4 regions of the Bacillus arachidis genome follow, and region 4 is predicted to be linked to each of the others. Evidence: riboswitches for the same ligand, from Rfam matches in the RefSeq annotation. Region 4 holds a riboswitch; each other region holds the start of a gene.
What was found. A riboswitch is a leader RNA that binds a small molecule or an ion and turns the genes downstream of it on or off. The one in region 4 is predicted to bind S-adenosylmethionine.

Region 1 (5,318 bases), 2.4 Mb from region 4:
CTCGCTTAATGAAAGAAGAAATCTTCGGACCAGTAGTAGCATTCTGTAAAGCAAAAGACTTTGATCATGCACTTGCAATTGCAAACAATACAGAATACGGTTTAACAGGAGCAGTTGTCTCTAACAACCGTGAACATATCGAAAAAGCACGTGAAGACTTCCACGTTGGTAACTTATACTTCAACCGTGGATGTACTGGTGCAATCGTAGGTTACCAACCATTCGGTGGCTTTAACATGTCTGGTACAGATTCTAAAGCAGGCGGACCTGATTACTTAGCACTTCACATGCAAGCAAAAACTACTTCTGAAACTTTATAAGAAATAGATGAAAAGGCCTTCCTATAATGGGGAGAGCCTTTTTCATGTAAGAAAGATTCCGATTAGAAAACAACTATCTTGCTTAAATAAAGTGTAAAAGAGTGAAAAGGAACAAAAGCGCTAAAAAATTAATTCATTCGTCATATTTTTCTGTATTATTTTTTTGAATTTCCTGTATAATTCAATTTGAAAGAAAATCTATGGTTAGACAAGAGAACACTGCTTTCAGTTTTGCTCACTGAAAGTAGTGTTTTTTATTTTAGCAGGTGTAACTTATAACAAATAGTAAGGTCGTAGTTCGCAAGGGGAGGTAGAGTGTAATACATAAAGTGGTGATGTTAAGCTGTAATTTGATACACTTCCTAGATCTTTAAAAGTTGAGTTCAATAGAAGTTCGGATCAAGCGGATGTAAATGTTGCTGGTCTGCTATATGAAGAGAAATTAAAGAATCAGTTGATTAGAGTAAGAGGTACAGGGAAAAATAAAGTGAAGAGGAAAGCGAGTTTGAGAGACTTCAAGTTATGATAACCTGTGAATAATAGTATAAAAGATCATGTCTTTATCCCGCCTTAACGGGAAGTAAGCCCCCACCTTAGGATTCAGAGATAGGCGGGGGATCAAGAACCCCACCACTGATTAAAGTTTCACTTTACAGACATAATCTTTTGTTTCAGATGGAGTTCCTAAAACTTAAAAGCTCTTCGGTACTCATAACATTTGCATATAGGTCATTTAAACTTGCTAAAATTGTATTATGGATATAGACAGCGGGAATCGTAGCATTTTTAAAGAGGAGATCTTTTGTTGCACATGCATCATGTACAACAGTGCAACGAAAACCGAAATCAAAAGCAGCTCTTACTGTGGCATCAATACACATATGAGTCATCATCCCACATATAATAACATGTTCAATTTCTAAGTTCTGCAATTGCTCTAGCAGGCCAGTTTCCCGAAAACTGTTTGGATAGTGTTTGAGAATAACAGTTTCATTCTTTAAGGGGCGAACATTTTCATGAATGTGAACACCTTCCGTATTCGGAAGAAAAAGGTAGCAGTTTCTTTAATAGATACATGTTGGATATGAAAAATAGGTTGGTTCACTTCTCGAAAATGCTGAAGTAGTTGACTTGCATACTCGCTAGCTTCAGCGGCACCACGTAGTTCCATCTTACCATTTGGAAAATAATCATTTTGAATATCGACGAGTAAAAGGGCTGTTTTCATATCAGTTATCGTCCTCCGTTTTATTTCTTATTCATGTAATGTTATTCAATTAGCAGCGGATATTTTCCTTTCCATAATCCTGATGAAAAATAAAGTTGTTATTTTCTGATATTTTTGTTGACTCTTACTTTTCAGAGTTTTATAATGGGACTTAATTAAACGACAATTAAATTGATACACTCTTATCCAGAGAGGTGGAGGGACTGGCCCTGTGATACCTCAGCAACGGATTATTTAATACCGTGCTAATTCCAGCAAGCTCTTAGAAGCTTGGAAGATGAGAAGATGTGAATGAGTATATAAGTGCTCTTCTTCTTATTTTTATTATGGATAAGGAGGAGAGCACTTTTTATTTTACCTCAAGGCTCTACTTCAAGTTGTTTCAGCATATAGGAGGGAAGACGATGATTTCTTTTAACAATGTAAGCAAAGTATATGAATCTGGTGGGAAACCTGTTCATGCGGTAGAAGATGTAACACTGTCGATTGGAAAGGGGAAATTTTTGGTATTATCGGTTTTAGTGGAGCTGGAAAAAGTACATTGTTACGTCTAGTAAACATGCTAGAAAGACCAACCGAGGGAACCGTTTTAATAGATGATAAAGATATTACATCATTAACAACGAAAGAATTACGAAAACTAAGACAAAGAATTGGGATGATTTTTCAAAGTTTTAATTTATTTAATTCAAGAACTGTTTTTGGGAATATTGCTTATCCATTAAAATTGGCGAAAGTACCGAAAAATGAAATAAAAGAAAGAGTAAATGAATTGCTAAAGTTTGTAGGTTTAGAAGATAAAGCGAACTATTATCCAGAACAGCTATCAGGTGGTCAAAAACAACGCGTTGGAATTGCAAGAGCGCTTGCAACATCGCCAGATATTCTCATTTGTGATGAGGCCACATCAGCGTTAGATCCAGAAACAACGACAGAAATTCTAAATTTATTAAAGAAAGTGAATCGAGAATATAATTTAACAATCCTTCTTATTACACATGAAATGCACGTTGTGAAAGAAATTTGTCACCGTGTAGCCGTTATGGAAAAAGGCAAAGTAATTGAAGAGGGAACATTATTCGATGTCTTTACGAAACCTAAAACGAAGACAACGCAAAATTTTGTGCGCTCTGTTATTAATGATCACTTACCAAAAAGTGTTTTGACAAAAATTCAAAATGGCGGAAGGATTTATCGCTTAACATTCACTGGTGAAGAGACGGGGCAACCTGTATTATCGTATATTGCTAAAAATTATAACGTGAATGTAAATGTACTCTATGGAAATATTATAGAACTACAAAATGTTCTATTCGGAAACCTTCTTGTAGAACTACAAGGAGAACAGAAAGAAATTCAAAAAGCGCTGCAACATTTAAGAGTGCAAGTACAATTGAAGGAGGTTGAAGCCCATGCGAGTTGATTGGAGTATATTTTGGCCTCGGATTTTAGATGCGGCAGGGGATACCCTTTTGATGGTAATTGTAACCCTTATATTCGCTATAATACTTGGTATACCTCTAGGTTTACTTTTATATGTAACGAGAAAAGGAAACTTTTTAGAAAACAAGCTGGTCTTTTCTATTCTTAATATTGTTATTAATACGATTCGTCCAATTCCATTTATTATCTTTTTAGTAACTTTAAGCCCAATAACAAGAACTGTTATTGGAACAACAATTGGAACGGCGGCAGCAATTTTTCCAATGACACTGGTCGCATCAATTGGAATTGCAAGAATGGTAGAAACAAATCTTGTTTCGGTTCCAAAAGGCGTGATTGAAGCAGCGCAAGCTATGGGAGCATCACCATTAAGAATTGTTTTCGAAATTCTTGTCCCAGAAGCAGTAGCACCATTAATTTTAGGGATTACATTTATGACAGTTGGTTTAATTGAATTTTCGGCAGTTGCTGGTCTTGTTGGCGGTGGGGGTCTTGGTGATTTAGCAATGACATATGGTTATCAACGTTTTGATACATCTGTTATGTTCGTGACAGTTGTATTACTTATTATTCTTGTGCAATTGGCTCAAAACTTAGGAAACTACTTTTCAAAAGTATTTTTACGTAGATCATAAAACGAAGAGGGGAAGAGAAGCATGAAGAAACTATTAGCATTTGCATTATCAACAATTGTAGGAATTACAGCTTTAAGTGGATGCTCAAGTGAAGATACAGGAGCAAAAGGAAAAGAAAAAGTAGTTCGTATCGGTGTAACAGGAACGGATGGAGACACTTGGACTATTCTTCAGAAGAAAGCTGAAAAAGAAGGGATTAAAATTAAACTTGTGGAGTTCTCTGATTATACAACACCAAATAAAGCATTAGCTGACGGTGATATAGAATTGAATTCATTTCAACATATTGCTTTCTTAGAGCAATTTAAAAAGGAGCATAAGTTAGATATTACAGCCGTTGGTACAACACAAATTGCGCCAATGGGATTATTCTCTGAAAAGTATAAAAAGACAAATGAAATTCCAGAGGGTTCAGAAATCGCAATTCCAAATGATCCAACGAACCAAGCACGTGCATTGAAACTTCTTGATGCATCTGGATTATTAAAATTGAAGAAAGACTTTGGACTATTTGGAGATCCAAGTGGTATTGCTGAAAATCCGAAAAAGCTAAAGATTACACCAGTAATTGCACAGCAAACACCACGTGTATTAAAAGATGTGGCAGCTTCCGTTATTAATAATGGTGTTGCGGGTCAAGCTGGTTTAGACCCAGTGAAAGACCCTATCTTCTTAGAAGATCCAAAAACGAAAATGCGAAACCATATATTAATATTTTCGCAGCTCGTACGAAAGATAAAGATGATCCAACGATCAAAAAAGTGATTGAATTGTACCATTCAAAAGAAGTAATAGATGCAATTAAGAAAGAAACAAAAGATGGTTCAATAGCAGTAAATCTTTCACTGGAAGAGTTAGAGAAAATCGTAAAATAATATGGGGTTAAACGGACTAACTGTAGGAACCCCTCCGTTGTTAGCTCGTTCGACATATAATCATACTTAACAGACGATACCCTAATTTTGTATCTTTCAATTCTGTATATCATAAAATCCAATGTTTGTTAGGTAAGATGAAAAGACCAGGGAAATTCCTGGTCTTTTTTATTTGATCAATTATTTTATTTATTCAATCGTAATGTTCTTTAAGTTACTAGTTGTAGGTCTCGTTGTTTCTTGCATACAAGAAGAAAGCTCTTCTTGTAAAATACTTAGCACTTTCTTTGCAGATTGCTGAACCGGAGTAGGTAATTCATTCATGATATACATTCCAACTTCCACCTTTGTACGAATTGCTTTTCTTAGTAAATCCTCACGCATGAACAGCACCTCCAAAGCGAATGTTTAATACATCCCCTTCAAATTTTGCACCTTGAACGGATAAGTGCGTTAATGTTTTGGGTAATGTAATGTTTCGTTTAACAGAGCCTGCGCGAATGATGAGTTCATCACCTTTTTGATTTAAAGAAAGCTCACTTTTATCTGAGAATGGAATAGAGAGAACAAAAATATATGCATCTCCATCTTTTTTACATATTGTGTACGCCCGTTAAATTTTACGGCGGTTGGTTCTGCATCATCTTTGAATAAAGCATCTCCTACACGCTCTAGCATAGGTAATCCAATTACTTCTTGTTCGAACATTGGAGCTTCATAAATAGGAAGTGGTTGAAAGCTATCTTGGATAAGTGCTTTATATTTCTTTTGGGCATCTTTCCATGCTTGGAAGTAGGAGTCAGTAACAGTATCAGGG
Region 2 (5,318 bases), 1.5 Mb from region 4:
ATATGAAGAGGTGCTTCAGCAAAGTAATGCTGAACTATTTGCTTAAATAGGAAAGTTCCATTCATAAAGGAAAAAGGTATGACTTCTATAACGTCATACCTTTTTGGTCTTGTTCTCCTTGAGTACCCGGACATATTCCTCTTTCGTATTTACATTCACAAACAATTCCTTAACCGCGTTCCATTCTTCTTCCATCACATACTTTACGTTACACTGTGATAAAAGTTGTCCCATACTTCGCTTTTCTTCCTCTAATAGCGTATAAATTTTCTCTTTCATACTCTGATGATATGCCGCTAATAACGGCTGTTTTCTGCCATCAATCACTGGAACAATTGCCTCATAGCCTTCACTGATTTGTTTTACTAATGCGGTAATCCACTCATTTGAAAGGTTCGGCGTATCACAAGGCAAAATGATATACCATTCTGCTTCAATATGCTCCATTCCCGATACAATCCCAGCAAGCGGTCCATCTCCTTTATAGGAAGGAATATCTTCTATAACAGGAACGTCTACTAAAGTAACAATTTTCTCTTTTATATTAGGATGACTAATTACAACTACATCTTGCACAGTAGTCTGTATCACCTGAACGATGTGTTCAATAAAAGTATGTCCTTGCCAAATCGCCAACGCTTTCGGCTCCCCAAAACGTCTCGACCTACCACCTGCTAATACAATTCCGGCGAGTTTTTTCATTGGCGATGCAGCTCAAATGTAATGTGCCCAAGCTCTGGCAAAATCAATTTGTTCATCGCAAGGCGAACAGCCCCGCTAGAACCTGGCATTGAAAAGACAACTTTTCTTCCGATTGTTCCGCCAATTGCTCTACTTAACATTGCAGCGCTTCCGATATCTTCTAAATAACTAATCATCCGAAACAATTCACCAAATCCAACAATTTCTTTATCTAATAATGCCGAAACTGCCTCAATCGTAACATCACGCTTTGTAATGCCTGTTCCTCCATTTGTTAACACCACATCAACATCTTCTTGATGATATCCACTTAATACAGCCTGTCTAATACTTTCTTTATCATCTTTTACAATTTCATAAGCAGTTACCGTATGTCCTGCTTCCATTAATAATTCTTTTAATAGCTTACCACTCTTATCCGTTTCTTCTGTGCGCGTATCAGAAACTGTAATAATTTTACAGTGTGCTTTTTTAGGCGCTTGCTTTTTATGTTCTATTACGCTCATTTTTATTCGCTCCTTCTTATGAACTACTCATAATTTTATCATACCTGATAGAAGTTCTCTCAAATGTGCAGTACATCACATTTACATAATTATCTAGTGAACGGCTAAAACATTATGATACAATATTGGTATATATAACCATAAAAAAGAGGTCCTATGATTCTAACCGTACATACTTAACAAGTACAGCGATTCCTCTCTTACTCGCTACTTATTTCATTGCATTTAAATTCGTGCGAAACGATCTGATATATACTAAATAATTTTTCATAATTAGGAGGCTCGTTCATGGAACTTTATAAGAAACTCACAACGGTATTTATCCTTCTATTTGTCGCTTCCATCAGTGCTGGAATGGCATTAAAGGACGCTGTCCCATACTCAGCAATCGGCGGATGGGGATTTGCGACACTCTTTTTACTATGCAGTGCATTTTGCGCCGGAAAAGCACGTCAAAAGAAAGGTTGATGACCATTGTTTCGCAAAAAACCTACACTTTGCAGATCATGCGACAAAGAAATTCAAACATATGAAAAAGCTTGGGTTCATATGCCTTTTCCTCCAAGCGGAATGACGAATATGAAAAAATATATTGAACTTGATGGAGAAGTATATTGCAGTTCGTGTGCTGGAGTATGTAAGAGCCAAAATAATACAGTAAAGTAAAGGAGGTTTTTCACTTGTTCGAAACAAATCGGATTCGTTTACGAAAGTTTTCAGAAAGTGATATTCCAACCTATTACCATTGGCGAAATGATATAGAAGTTATGAGCGCTACCAGTCTCAATCTTGATACGTATTCATTTCAGGAAGTAGAGCAATTTTGCGGGCAAATCATTCACTCCCCTACTTCTAAAAGTTATATCATTGAACAAAAAAAGAGTAGCCTCCCCATTGGCATCACATCTTTAATTAACATCGATACACATAATCGAAATGCAGAATGTATTATCGATATCGGAAAGAAAGATTATTGGGGGCAGGGATACGGAAAAGAAGCATTAACTTTATTATTGGATTACGCCTTTTTAGAATTAAACTTACACCGTATATCCTTACGTGTTTTTTCATTTAATGACAGAGCGATTCACCTTTATAAAAAGCTCGGTTTTCAGCATGAAGGTACGTGTAAGGAGGCTGTATTCCGAAATGGTAAATGGCATGATATTGAAATGTTTGCCTTGCTACAGTCTAATTACAATTGAACTCCCCCCACCTACCGTTACACGCTTGGGGTAGGGTCTTCTCGCTAAATATGATAAAAAAAAAGCCTTGCGCTCCGCGCAAAGCTTTTCATTCTTATATTATAGACTAGCTTGCTCTTTTAAAGTTGCTGCTTTGTCTGTACGTTCCCATGAAAGATCTACATCAGTACGTCCGAAGTGGCCGTAAGCTGCTGTTTGTTTGTAAATTGGGCGACGTAAGTCTAGCATTTTGATGATACCAGCTGGGCGAAGATCGAAGTTGTTACGAACTAGTTCTACTAGTACTTCTTCAGATACTTTACCAGTGCCAAATGTATCAACTGAAATTGATACCGGTTGTGCTACACCAATTGCGTATGCAAGTTGTACTTCTGCTTTTTCAGCAAGACCAGCTGCAACGATGTTTTTCGCAACATAACGAGCTGCGTATGCTGCAGAACGGTCAACTTTTGTTGCATCTTTACCAGAGAATGCACCGCCGCCATGACGAGCGTATCCACCGTAAGTATCAACGATAATTTTACGTCCTGTTAAACCAGCATCCCCTTGTGGTCCACCGATTACGAAACGACCAGTTGGGTTAATGAAGAATTTCGTTTCTTCATCCATTAATTCTGCTGGTACTACAGCTTTGATTACGTGCTCTTTTAAGTCGCGATCGATTTGTTCCCATGTAGCTTCCGGGTGATGCTGTGTAGAAATTACAATTGTATCGATGCGTACTGGTTTACCATTTTCATCATACTCAACTGTAACTTGCGTTTTACCATCTGGACGTAAATATTCTAATGTTTCATCTTTACGAACTTCCGTTAAACGACGAGCTAATTTGTGAGCAAGCGAGATTGGAAGTGGCATTAATTCTTTTGTTTCATTACATGCAAAACCAAACATTAAACCTTGGTCCCCTGCACCAATTGCCTCAATCTCAGCGTCAGTCATTTGACCTTCACGCGCTTCTAACGCTTGGTCAACACCCATAGCGATGTCAGCAGACTGCTCATCAATAGATGTTAAAACTGCACAAGTTTCTGCATCGAATCCATACTTTGCACGAGTGTAACCGATACCTTGAATTGTTTCACGAACGATTTTTGGAATATCTACATAAGTAGAAGTTGTAATCTCCCCCGCTACCAATACTAAACCAGTTGTTACTGTTGTTTCACAAGCTACACGTGCGTTTGCGTCTTTTGCTAAGATCGCGTCTAAAATTGAATCAGAAATTTGGTCACAAATTTTATCTGGATGTCCTTCAGTTACAGACTCAGATGTGAACAGATGACGTTGTTTTGTCATGTGGTAAACCTCCCTACAGTAATTGTATATATTGTACGGAACTCATCCTTAATTTGCCACAAACTGCGACATTCATATATTCTCCCAAACAAGTAAAAGAAAAACCTTTCCCACTTAACATAGAGGAAAGGTTTAATTTGCTACTTGCATACTGCTTTTTGCCCTTCGCTCTTATCGTTCGAGACCGTTCGCCTCGCACAGGTTTTAGCACCTATTCACTTGTATTTACCGTTACAAGTGAGGTTGCCGGGCTTCATCGGGCCTGTCCCTCCGCCAGCTCGGGATAAGAGAGTATCCGTCCCAACCTATACTAAAGAAATGATATTCATTTGTCAATTAATATTCACATATTCCCACAAGTTTTTCGGATTATTTGTCGAACGAAATATAAATAGGAAAATAATACATTCACACAAACAAAAATAAATAAATAGTATACATTATTTATATGATTGTGTTATACTCTTGTTGGGGATTACGAGAAAAATTTCATTAAAATGAAAAGGATGGTATATAAATATGAGTACTGTGAATGTCCAAATTGGATTACACGAATTACTGAACGGAAGCAATGCACAGGTTCAACTAAGCGTTCCACAATTAGTAGAAAAAGTTCTAATGAGAAATGAAGGGAAATTGACTTCTACTGGCGCTGTATCTGCTTCTACAGGAAAATATACAGGACGTTCTCCTAAAGATAAATTTATTGTGAAAGAAGCATCGGTTGCAGATAAGATCGCTTGGGGATCTGTAAATCAACCGATTTCTGAAGAACATTTTAATAAATTATATACAAAAGTATTAGAATACTTAAAAGAAAAAGAAGAATTATTCGTATTTAAAGGATTCGCTGGCGCTGATCGTAACTATCGCCTTCCATTACAAGTTGTTAATGAATATGCATGGCACAATTTATTCGTACATCAATTATTTATTCGTCCAACTGAAGACGAATTAGCAAATCATGAAGCTGAGTTCACAATTGTTTCTGCACCAAGCTTTAAAGCAGATCCAGAGATTGACGGCACAAACTCTGAAGCATTCATTATGGTTTCATTTGAAAAACGCATCGTATTAATCGGTGGTACTGAATACGCTGGAGAGATGAAAAAATCAATCTTCTCTATTATGAACTTCTTACTTCCAGAACAAGATATTTTATCTATGCACTGTTCTGCAAACGTAGGTGAAGAAGGTGATGTTGCTCTATTCTTCGGTTTATCTGGAACAGGTAAAACAACATTATCTGCTGACCCACACCGTAAATTAATTGGTGATGATGAGCACGGTTGGTCTGATAACGGCGTATTCAATATTGAAGGCGGTTGCTACGCAAAATGTATTAACCTTTCTCATGAAAAAGAGCCACAAATTTTTGATGCAATTACATTTGGATCAGTGCTTGAGAACGTTGTAATTGATAATCAAACACGTATTGCAGATTATAATGATACTACATTAACAGAAAATACACGTGCTGCATACCCAATTGATGCGATTGATAATATCGTAGTACCAAGTGTTGCAGGACATCCAAATACAATTATTTTCTTAACTGCTGATGCATCTGGAGTATTGCCTCCAATCAGTAAGTTAAATAAAGAGC
Region 3 (5,318 bases), 1.1 Mb from region 4:
CAATTTTAGCGCTTTTTAATTTTGCTAAATGCTGTGAAATTGTGGATTGTGGCATATTTAAGCCTGTGTACATTGTCGAAACATTGCTCGGACCGCGTTCGATTAATCCTTTTACAATACATAAACGAACAGGATGAGCAAGAACTTTCAATAATTCTGCATTATTTTCGTATAGTTCCAATTCCTTTTGAAAGGTTTCTAACATGTTTTTTCCACCTCCATGCGAGCTGTTATACCCATACTATACATACCAAAAATCTAAAGAAAAGAAAATAGTTGTTGCAAAAAAAATGTTCTACAGTAAAGAAATTGTAAGAAAAGAGACCATGGTGTAAATAACTTTGCTAAATTTGTACGTTTTGTAACACGATGTTTTTTGTTGAAAATCACAATATGTTTGAAGATACAGATACATTTATAACACGATTTTATCATGAATTTTTTGTTCTTTCAAATGAATATACAAAATTTTTAAAATAATAAGAAAAAGGATTTTGTATGTTTTTATAGAATGTAATTCTGGATGAAATGAAGGTATAGAATAACATAGTTTAAAAAAACATTTTCATTTCCCTAGAGGTTTACTTAAAACGATAAGTGGTGATGATATATGAATGGTGTATTATCTTAATTTGTAAATCATTGGTATCATAATAATAAATATAAAAGGATAGACCAAGTGGCTGTGATATGATTGATCTATCCTTTTCTTTATTTCAATGTTGAATGAAAACTGTTTGAATAAAAATTTCTTATGCATTCACGGGTTCTTCTACATAAGAAAGAGCGTTGTCAAAATCGGCAATTAAATCATCTATATTTTCAAGGCCAACTGATAAACGGAGCAATGAATTAGAAATACCTCTTTCATCACGTGCTTTTTGTGATAATGCGGCATGTGACATTTTTGCGGGATAGGAGAGGATGGATTCTACAGCTCCTAAACTTACTGCAAATACAGGCAGTTTGACTTGGGATAAGAATTGTCGCAAAGCATCTTCAGATTGCAGCGTGAAAGATAAAACAGCACCGGCAGATTGTGCTTGTGACTGTTGTATGTCATAGCCTAGGTGTGATTCTAATCCAGGATAATACACATTCTGAATTTTTGAGTGCTTTTGTAAGTAATGAGCAATTTTATTGGCATTTGTTGCTGAGTGTTCAAGACGTACGTGTAATGTTTTCAAACCACGAAGAACGAGAGAGCAATCTTGTGGTCCTAATATAGCACCAAATGCATTTTGCAAGAAGCCCAGTTTTTTAGCGAGTTCTTCATCTTTAACAACCGCTAACCCAGCTGTAACATCACTATGCCCAGCAATAAACTTTGTCGCGCTGTGGAGTACAACATCCGCTCCGAGTTCAAGTGGTTTTTGAAATAGTGGTGTTAAAAATGTGTTATCAACAAAAGTAAGAGCCCCAGCAGATTTCGCTAATTCACAAACCGCACGAATGTTAGTTACTTTTAATAAAGGATTGGATGGTGTTTCAATGTAAAATACTTTTGTATTCGGTTTAATATTTTGTTTGACTGCCTCTAAATTTGTCATGTCAACGAATGTATGTGAAACACCGTAACGAGAGAGGACCTCTGTTACAATACGATACGTTCCTCCATATACATCTTCTGAAATGAGAACATGATCGCCTTGTGAGAGAAGTAGAAAAGCAGTAGAAATCGCTGCAATTCCAGATGCGAAGGCAAATCCTTTTGTTCCCCCTTCTAATAAAGCAATGATGTCTTCAAGTGCATCACGAGTTGGATTCCCAGAGCGACTGTAGTCGTATTTTCCAAAGGTATCTACATCAAATTGATGAAATGTTGATGTATTATAAATAGGAACGTTAACAGCTCCTGTTTGAGAATCATGTTTATATTGGTTATGAAGTAAGAGTGTATCTAATGAATAACTCATATTCTCACACCTTCTTTTACATGTTTAATAGCTTGTTTCAAGTCTTGAATTAAATCATCTCCGTTTTCAATGCCGACGGAGAAACGGAGGAGACGATTACATACACCACGTGCTGTACGTACTTCCTCTGGGATATCTGCATGTGTTTGTGTTGCTGGATATGTCATTAAACTTTCAACCCCGCCAAGACTTTCTGCAAATGTAATTAATGATAAAGATTGTAAGAAAGAATTTATCCATTTCTCATCGAGAAGACGAAACGAAATCATGCCGCCTCTTCCTGGATAAAAAACATCGGTTACACCCTCTTCGTCGTTTAAATAAGAAACGATTTTCTTTGCGTTTTCTTCATGTTGTTTCATACGAAGAGCCAACGTTTTCATACCACGAATTAATAACCACGAATCAAATGGGCTTAATACAGCACCAGAGGCGTTATGATAGTGGGCAAGTTCTTCGCAAAGTGCCTGACCTTTTGCAACAACAAGGCCACTTAGTACATCATTATGACCACCTAAATACTTTGTCGCACTGTGAAGTACGATGTCTGCGCCTTTCGTCAATGGTTGTTGTATGTAGGGTGTATAAAAAGTATTATCAACAATCAAAAGGACCCCATGTTGTTTTGCAACGGCTGCGACAGCTGCAATGTCGGTTACTTGCATTAATGGATTGGTTGGTGTTTCTATGAAAATAGCTTTTGTTTGAGAAGAGATAGCTTTTTCTATCTGTTTTATAGATTGTGTATCTACGTATCTACATCGAATATTCCATTTTTCTTCATGTTCCGAAAATAAACGATAGGTTCCTCCATATAAATCTTCTGATATGATAAGTTCATCTCCAGAGCGGAATAAGGAAAGAATAAGAAGAACAGCTGCCATTCCAGAGCTACAGGCATAGCCTTGTTGACCTTCTTCTAAATCAGCAATTGCGCGTTCTAAAAGACCGCGTGTTGGATTTCCTGTTCGTGAATAATCAAAACCTGTTGATTTTCCAATTCCTTCATGGCGATAAGCGGTGGAAAAGTAAACGGGTGGGTTAACTGTTCCTGTTGTAGTTTCGCTTCGATTTCCAATTTGGGCTAGTTTTGTTTCGATTGTTGACATGTGAAATGCCTCCTTTATAAAGTGAAAAATTAATCAGCGGGATAAAAATAAAAAAGCCTTCTAAGAAGAAGGCTTTCATGCGAATATAGTCTTCTTCTTATCTTTCAAATTTGTTTACAATTTGCTGGAATTAGCACCTTATTAACGAACGTGTTAATGGTTGCTGAGGTGTCGTAGGGCCAGTCCCTCTACCTCTCTAGATAAGAATAGTTTGTATGAAATTTTATTATGCTTTTTACTTTACAACAAAAGATAATTGAATTGCAACTTAATTTTAAATATTTTTTATTTTTGAATTAATTATATTGACTTTCAGTTTACCCCATGCTAAGTTTATTAGAAAATTAACAAAGATTGTTAAAAGGTACACGTATTTCCTTTAAAAATAGATTAATAATAAAGAAAAACTCTTATTGAGAGCGGTGGAGGGACTGGCCCTGTGAAACCCGGCAACCTTCAAACGAAATGTTTGAAACGGTGCTAATACCTGCAAAACAATTCGTTTTGCATGATAAGAGGAGGATTCATGATGTCCCCCTCTTCAAGGTGAAGAGGGGTTTTTATATTGATAGAAAAGAGGGAGATAGGTGAAAATTCTAGATTTATTATCGAAAGGAATTGTTATTGGTGATGGTGCAATTGGCACATTATTACATTCTCATGGTTTGCAAAGTAGTTTTGAGGAACTAAACTTATCTGATCCAGATCTTATTATATCTATTCATAAACAATATGTAGCTGCTGGAGCAGATCTTATTCAAACAAATACATATGGTGCAAATGAGGCGAAATTGCGTATGTATGGTTTAGAAAACCGGGTCGCCCAAATTAATAAAGCCGCAGTCAAACTTGCAAAAGCGGCTGTGACAGACAAGAATGCAATTTTAGGGACGATTGGTGGTATGAAGCATATCGGAGCCGTCACAACGACTGATATGGAACGAGAGTTTATGCTACTTGAACAGGCCGGGGCATTATTAGAAGAAAAGGTTGATGGATTATTATTAGAAACCTTTTATGATGAATTTGAATTGTTACATGCCGTAAAAGTACTACGAAAACAAACAGATATTCCAATTATTGCACAGCTGGCGCTTCATGAAGCAGGCACAACACAAAATGGAAATGATGTAAATGAAGTATTAAAACAGCTTTTAGATTACGGTGCGAATGTAGTTGGATTAAATTGTCAGTTAGGCCCGCTTCATATGACGGAAGCTTTTAAAATGATATCGATTCCGAAAAATGGTTATTTATCAGCTTATCCAAATGCGGGCCTTCCAAACTATGTAGAAGGACGGTACGTATATGAAGGAAGCCCTGCTTATTTTGAAGAGATGACACCGAAATTTATTGAACAAGGTATTCGTTTGCTCGGAGGGTGTTGTGGCACAACACCAGCACATATCGAAAGGATGAAGCGTGCGATTGCGAATGTAACGCCTGTTACAGAAAAACAAATTGTTCAAAAACAACAAGTGGTTCATATGCAAACAAAACGTGCTAGCACTCATGTTACTCTTGCAGAAAAAGCGAAGAAGCAAACAACAGTGGTTGTTGAATTGGACCCTCCCAAAACATTGGATACGCAGCGTTTTTTTGAGGGAGCAAGGGCATTGAAAAGAGCAGGAGCAGATGTAATTACGTTAGCAGATAATTCGTTAGCATCTCCGCGTATTTCAAATATGGCAATGGGAGCATTATTAACGAAGCATGACATTCCGGTGCTAATGCATTTAACGTGTCGTGATCATAATGTCATTGGTTTACAATCACATTTACTTGGTTTATCAGCTTTAGGAATAGAAGAAGTGCTAGCCTTAACGGGTGATCCGGCGCGAGTTGGGGATTTTCCAGGAGCGACTTCTGTATATGATTTGTCTTCTATTGAATTAATAAAAATGATTAAAGAAATGAATGATGGCCGATCCATATTAGGGAAATCTATTGGTCCTGCGACAAGATTTTCTGTTGGAGGAGCTTTTAATCCACATGTGAGGCATTTAAAAGCAGCGGTGAAGCGGATGGAGAGAAAAATCGCAGCGGGTGCAGAATATTTTTTAACACAGCCTATTTACGATGTAGCTTTAATTGAAGAGGTGTATGAGGCAACAAAACATTTAGAACAACCGATTTTTATTGGAATTATGCCTTTAGTGAGCAAACGAAATGCTGATTTTCTTCATTTTGAAGTGCCGGGTATTACTCTACCTGAGGAAGTAAGACAGCGAATGGATGGGCATGAAACACAAGGAGCTGCAGTTGAAGAAGGAATTCGCATTTCACAAGAATT
Region 4 (5,318 bases):
TAATTTTTTCAGCCTTTCCATTTCATCTTCTAATGAATCTACTTTGAAGCAAATATGATGTATTTTACCTTCTGTTGGAAGAGAAGAATTATAACCTTCAATGAATTCAACAATAGTTTCTTGGGCGCCATCTACACCTAAAAAAGCGAGTTTTAAGTTTGGATCTGGATGTCCCATACGTTTGATAAGTTTTAACCCAACTACTTCTTCATAAAATGAGATCGATGTTTCTAAGTTTGCAACCATGATTCCAACATGTTCGATTCTTTGTACCGGCATATCGATTCCTTCTTTCCATAATTTTAATATGTATCATAATATTGAAAATTAAGAAAATAAGCAAGATAAAAACCTTACAAATTTTATGATGTTTCATGATATAGTGAGAAAGTATGTTTGGAAAGAAGGAAGGAGACAACGCAATGAACACAACTTTACAAACTCCTTCATTAACGGAAACGATGAAAGAGTGGCATCAAGCATTAGCATATGAAATTAAACATTGGAAAACGATAGGCGGTAGTAAGCTATCGATTATAAATGGTCGTTTTTTATATACAGATTATGAAAGTACAGTTTATGTATTTCAGCTTATCTCAGAAGTAAGCTTACCAGAGGGTACACCCATTCGAATTGAATTTGATGGTGAGGAAACAACAGGAGAAGTATTATCAGTACATGGATTAGAAATCGAGCTGAAATTGAATGATTATATACAAGGTGAAATAAGAGAAGCTAGTTTATACAGTGAACCATGGCAGTTGTTAGAACAACTGCAAGAGCGGTTGAAAGATATACGAAAAGATAAACAAAAGCGTCAGCGGGTAAAACGCCTTTTGGATGGAAAGAGCACGCCAAGGCATATAGAAAAGATGAAAAATCCGAAGAATGAACTTGCATATCGTTCTTTTTATAATAGGGCGACATATGTGTGGGGACCACCTGGAACAGGAAAGTCTTATAACTTATCACGCATTATTTCGGCGCATTATCAAAAAGGAAAATCAGTACTTGTACTAGCTCATAGTAATGCAGCAGTGGATGTATTAATGAGTGAAGTCACAAAGCAAATAGAGAAGAAAGAAAAATGGACACCAGGAGAAATCGTCCGGTATGGATTTAGTCAACATGAACATATACGTAATCATGAAACGTTGCTTGCTTCTAGATTAGTCGAAACAACGAATGGATCATGGGGAGAAGAAAAGCTTTATTTAGAGGAAATGCGCCAAGATCTTCGCCAAAAAATCTTATCGTATAAAGCAACTGCTTCTGATAAGAAGCGGATGCAAGAAATTGAAGGAGATCTTAGAAAACAAAGAGCGAAAATTAAAGAAGTAGAAAGAGAATATATTGAAAATGCAAAAGTAATTGGTGCAACGCTATCTAAGTGTGCAATTGATTCTCTTATTTACGAACGAACATTTGACTTAATTGTCGTGGACGAAGTAAGTATGGCTTATGTACCACAAATTGCTTTAGCAGCTTCTCTTGGAAAAAGAATTGTCGTTTGCGGTGATTTTTTACAGTTGCCACCAATTGCGATGGCAAATCATGAGCTCGTTAGAAAGTGGCTAGGGGAAGATATGTTTTATCATGCTGGTATTGTCCAATCTGTAAATAGTTATGAAACGCATCCAAATTTATTTATGCTAGAGGAACAAAGACGAATGCATGCGGATATATCTAAGTTTACAAACTCATTTATTTATAAGAATAGAGTGTTCGATCATCCTTCTGTTTCGGCAAGACAAGAATTAGCGAAATTACAGCCATTTGCTAATGAAGCAATTGCTTTGTTTGATACAAGTTTGATGGGCGCTTATTCTTTAAAAGATGCAGCCTCTGGTTCACGTTTTAATATTATGTCCGGTTTCGTTGCGATGCAGCTGATTTTAATTGGATTATTAGATGGTGTTCAATCGATTGGAGTTGTCACGCCATATCGCGCGCAGTCCCGTTTCTTATCAACATGTATAAGGGAGATTTTGCAAAAAACAAAGTATCGAAATACGCCTATATTAGCGGCAACAGTTCATAAATTTCAAGGGTCTGAACGAGATATGATGATATTTGATACAGTAGATAGTTATCCGCAGGAGAGACCCGGCGTATTATTTTTTGATCATAAAAATCATCGTTTAGTAAACGTTGCGATAACGAGAGCAAGAGGGAAGTTTATTCAGTTATCGGACTGTAAGTATATGCGGAAAAACCTTTCTCGAAAACAAGCGTTATCTCACTTAACTTCTCACATAGAAAGACACGGAAATGTATATGATCGTACTACTTCGCGCCCATTGCTAGAACGAAAAATTACAAAACGTTTGAGATGGTTTATGCAAATGAATTTGGAAGAACCGAAAGGATTATTAAAAGATATTCTATCGGCAAAACAAAAAATTATTATTTCGCTTCCAAGTACAAGACAGGTAGACAAAAGAGTATGGCAGGCATTAATGCGTACAGCAGCGCAGGTCACGATATATAGTGATGGACCAATTCCATTAAAAAACGTGAGAATACAAAGACAAAATAAGTCACTCCCATTTTTATTAATTGATGATGAAATCTTTTGGGCAGGAGCGCCTTTAACATCTCACATGACGTTTGAAGGAAGTCCAGAATTCCCTTATATATGTGCAAGATTACATGCACCTGAAACGATTGGCGTTTTAAAAGGGTTTTTAGATATTCGTTAAAATCAGATCGGAATTCCTTGACATTTACTCGGAATAACACTAGAATGAAAATAATTTAATATAATTTTATGAAAATAAAAACAATTTTCTTATCACGAGAGGTGGAGGGACTGGCCCTATGAAACCTCGGCAGCGGATTCAATATGAATACTGTGCCAATTCCAGCAAGTGAAAGACTTGAAAGATAAGAAAGAAGGCTATTTTGAATTTGTATTTTCAAGCCTCTTTCTATTTTTTAGAAAGAGGCTTTTTTATGTGTAAATTTAAAGGAGGAATGGGGAAAATGACAACAAAACAAGTAACGTCACACCGAAATATTATTACGGAAAGTATAGAAGGAAATAAAGAAAAATACATAAAAACAAGTCATGATATACATGCGAATCCTGAAATCGGTAATCAAGAATTCTTTGCATCCAGAACATTAAGTTTACTTTTAGGGAGTGCAGGATTTCAATTGCAGCATAATATAGCAGGACATGAAACAGGTTTTATCGCACGGAAAAGCTCAGGAAAACAAGGACCTACAATTGCTTTTTTAGCAGAGTATGATGCTTTGCCTGGATTAGGCCATGCGTGTGGTCATAATTTAATTGGTACAATTAGCGTTGCAGCAGCGATTGCATTATCGGAAACAATTGAAGAAATCGGCGGTGAAATCGTTGTATTTGGAACACCAGCAGAAGAAGGTGGTCCAAATGGAAGTGCAAAAGCAAGTTATGTGAAAGCAGGATTGTTTAACAAGATGGATGCGGCACTTATGATTCACCCTAGCGGAAAAACAGCAACAACAAGTCCGTCACTCGCAGTTGATCCACTTGATTTTTATTTCTATGGAAAATCAGCACATGCAGCAGCGTCACCAGAAGAAGGAATTAATGCATTAGATGCGGTTATTCAACTTTACAATGGGATTAATGCACTACGTCAACAGCTACCGTCAGATGTGAAAATTCATGGTGTCATTACTGAAGGTGGAAAGGCGCCGAATATTATTCCAGATTACGCATCAGCCCGTTTCTTTATTCGCGCAGCAACACGTAAGAGATGTGCGGAAGTAACAGAAAAAGTACGAAACATTGCGCAGGGTGCAGCACTGGCGACAGGAACAACAGTAAAAATCAATCGGTTTCAGAATGAAATTGATGAATTATTAGTGACAAAAACATTTAATGAAGTGATTGCTGAGGAATTAGAAAACCTTGGTGAAGAAGTAAATCGTAAAGAGAGACTTGGAATCGGTTCAACAGATGCGGGAAATGTGAGTCAAGTTGTACCAACGATTCATCCTTATATCAAAATTGGTCCAGACCATTTAATTGCGCATACGAATGAATTTAGAGAAGCAGCTTGTTCGGAACTTGGCGATAAAGCCTTAGTTACATCCGCAAAAGCATTAGCGTATGCAGCATACCGATTAATTACAGAAGAAGGAACGCTTAATCAAATTAAGGAGGAGTTTAAAAAAGCGCAGCGAAATCAATAATGTGATAAGTACTCAAGAAGTGGTTTTCTAAAATTTTATTTGGATAAAAAAGGTTTGGAGAAATCTCTAAGCCTTTTTGGGTTATAAAAGGTAATAAAAAGAGAGCTTACTACCCACAAATAGCAAGATAAATAGCTGAAGTATTAAAAAGGAGGAGGAAAAGTGAATCAGAATACTCTTGAAGGCTATCAAATTAGAACTGCACATAATAATGAAAGTACTCTTATTATTAATATGCTAAAAGAAATCGCTCAATGGTTAAAAGATAAAGAAATCAATCAGTGGCAGTACCTCTTAGAAGGTAGAGATGACGAAGAGATAGCACAAGCTGTAACGAACAACAACACTTACATCGTTTTAAAAGAAAATGAAATGATAGGTACTTTTACAGTTTCTTCCACGCAAAGTGAGTGGGATCGCCATATTTTTGGTGAAGATGTTTTTTTTGATTCACTATATTTACATAGACTGGCGATTATCCCTAAGTATATGAAAAGGAGAATAGGTGAAAGGATTTTGATGTGGATTCAAGATAATATGCACACTGACAAAAAGTTCTTAAAGTTAGATTGTGTTGCAAATAATACTAAACTAAACAAATTCTATAAAAACAATGGCTTTGAGTATTTTGGCGTGGCAGATGGTCATAATAAATATCGAAAAAGGATAAAAAAATAGTTTTCATTACTTGTCGTTAGTGCGCCGCTTGTAACTAAGATTGTGATTGCGGTTGTATCCGTATCATTTGTTTTGCTTTTTTCGACGTCTATCCCATGTATTTTATCTATGGATATACCATGAAAAGTTTCAGAACTTATTAATTTTGTATATTGAAAGAACGATTTTAACATTAGTGATTAGTGGGCCAATTGCATATGTTTTACTGTAAGAGATGAAAAGACACACTTATGTTCTTAAAGTAAGTCCTTTTTCCGTATTATTAGATTTTAATCGATAGAAAATGAAATTTTGAATATTTTGATATGTGTTATGTTGCAAACTATAATATAGCTAGATACATAGAAAAGGGGATGTATTTATGGAAATAGTAAACAAAAGAGCGATGTTGCGATTAATGGATGCAAATGATGTAGAAAAATTATTTGCAATTGTGGAAGGGAATAAAGAAG

Region 1: it holds a riboswitch for S-adenosylmethionine, as region 4 does, so the genes downstream of both, QRY57_RS03460 (methionine ABC transporter ATP-binding protein) here and QRY57_RS15435 (M20 family metallopeptidase) in region 4, are expected to answer to the same signal.
Region 2: it holds a riboswitch for S-adenosylmethionine, as region 4 does, so the genes downstream of both, metK (methionine adenosyltransferase) here and QRY57_RS15435 (M20 family metallopeptidase) in region 4, are expected to answer to the same signal.
Region 3: it holds a riboswitch for S-adenosylmethionine, as region 4 does, so the genes downstream of both, QRY57_RS21025 (methionine biosynthesis PLP-dependent protein) here and QRY57_RS15435 (M20 family metallopeptidase) in region 4, are expected to answer to the same signal.

Annotation. Positions count from the first base shown of each region.
Region 1 is NZ_CP127376.1:332,834-338,151, forward strand. Features, by position in the region: partial or broken gene pruA (L-glutamate gamma-semialdehyde dehydrogenase) at 1-320, shown strand, start outside; partial or broken gene QRY57_RS03455 (cysteine hydrolase family protein) at 992-1,548, opposite strand; SAM riboswitch class I at 1,728-1,832, shown strand; partial or broken gene QRY57_RS03460 (methionine ABC transporter ATP-binding protein) at 1,953-2,971, shown strand; gene QRY57_RS03465 (methionine ABC transporter permease) at 2,961-3,626, shown strand; partial or broken gene QRY57_RS03470 (MetQ/NlpA family ABC transporter substrate-binding protein) at 3,648-4,501, shown strand; gene QRY57_RS03475 (DUF3926 domain-containing protein) at 4,691-4,885, opposite strand; partial or broken gene QRY57_RS03480 (ArsA family ATPase) at 4,878-5,318, opposite strand, start outside.
Region 2 is NZ_CP127376.1:4,240,432-4,245,749, forward strand. Features, by position in the region: gene QRY57_RS23445 (glycosyltransferase family 4 protein) at 1-46, shown strand, start outside; gene QRY57_RS23450 (molybdenum cofactor guanylyltransferase) at 94-702, opposite strand; gene QRY57_RS23455 (MogA/MoaB family molybdenum cofactor biosynthesis protein) at 699-1,208, opposite strand; gene QRY57_RS23460 (hypothetical protein) at 1,497-1,676, shown strand; gene QRY57_RS23465 (hypothetical protein) at 1,683-1,874, shown strand; gene QRY57_RS23470 (GNAT family N-acetyltransferase) at 1,889-2,413, shown strand; gene metK (methionine adenosyltransferase) at 2,513-3,712, opposite strand; SAM riboswitch class I at 3,881-4,002, opposite strand; gene pckA (phosphoenolpyruvate carboxykinase (ATP)) at 4,232-5,318, shown strand, end outside.
Region 3 is NZ_CP127376.1:3,757,137-3,762,454, reverse strand. Features, by position in the region: gene QRY57_RS21035 (ArsR/SmtB family transcription factor) at 1-205, opposite strand, end outside; gene metC (cystathionine beta-lyase) at 753-1,916, opposite strand; gene QRY57_RS21025 (methionine biosynthesis PLP-dependent protein) at 1,913-3,025, opposite strand; SAM riboswitch class I at 3,120-3,232, opposite strand; SAM riboswitch class I at 3,433-3,543, shown strand; gene QRY57_RS21020 (bifunctional homocysteine S-methyltransferase/methylenetetrahydrofolate reductase) at 3,613-5,318, shown strand, end outside.
Region 4 is NZ_CP127376.1:2,693,099-2,698,416, reverse strand. Features, by position in the region: gene QRY57_RS15445 (VOC family protein) at 1-279, opposite strand, end outside; gene QRY57_RS15440 (AAA domain-containing protein) at 393-2,702, shown strand; SAM riboswitch class I at 2,789-2,893, shown strand; gene QRY57_RS15435 (M20 family metallopeptidase) at 2,986-4,188, shown strand; gene QRY57_RS15430 (GNAT family N-acetyltransferase) at 4,351-4,866, shown strand; partial or broken gene QRY57_RS15425 (YjiH family protein) at 4,870-5,077, shown strand; gene QRY57_RS15420 (GNAT family N-acetyltransferase) at 5,228-5,318, shown strand, end outside.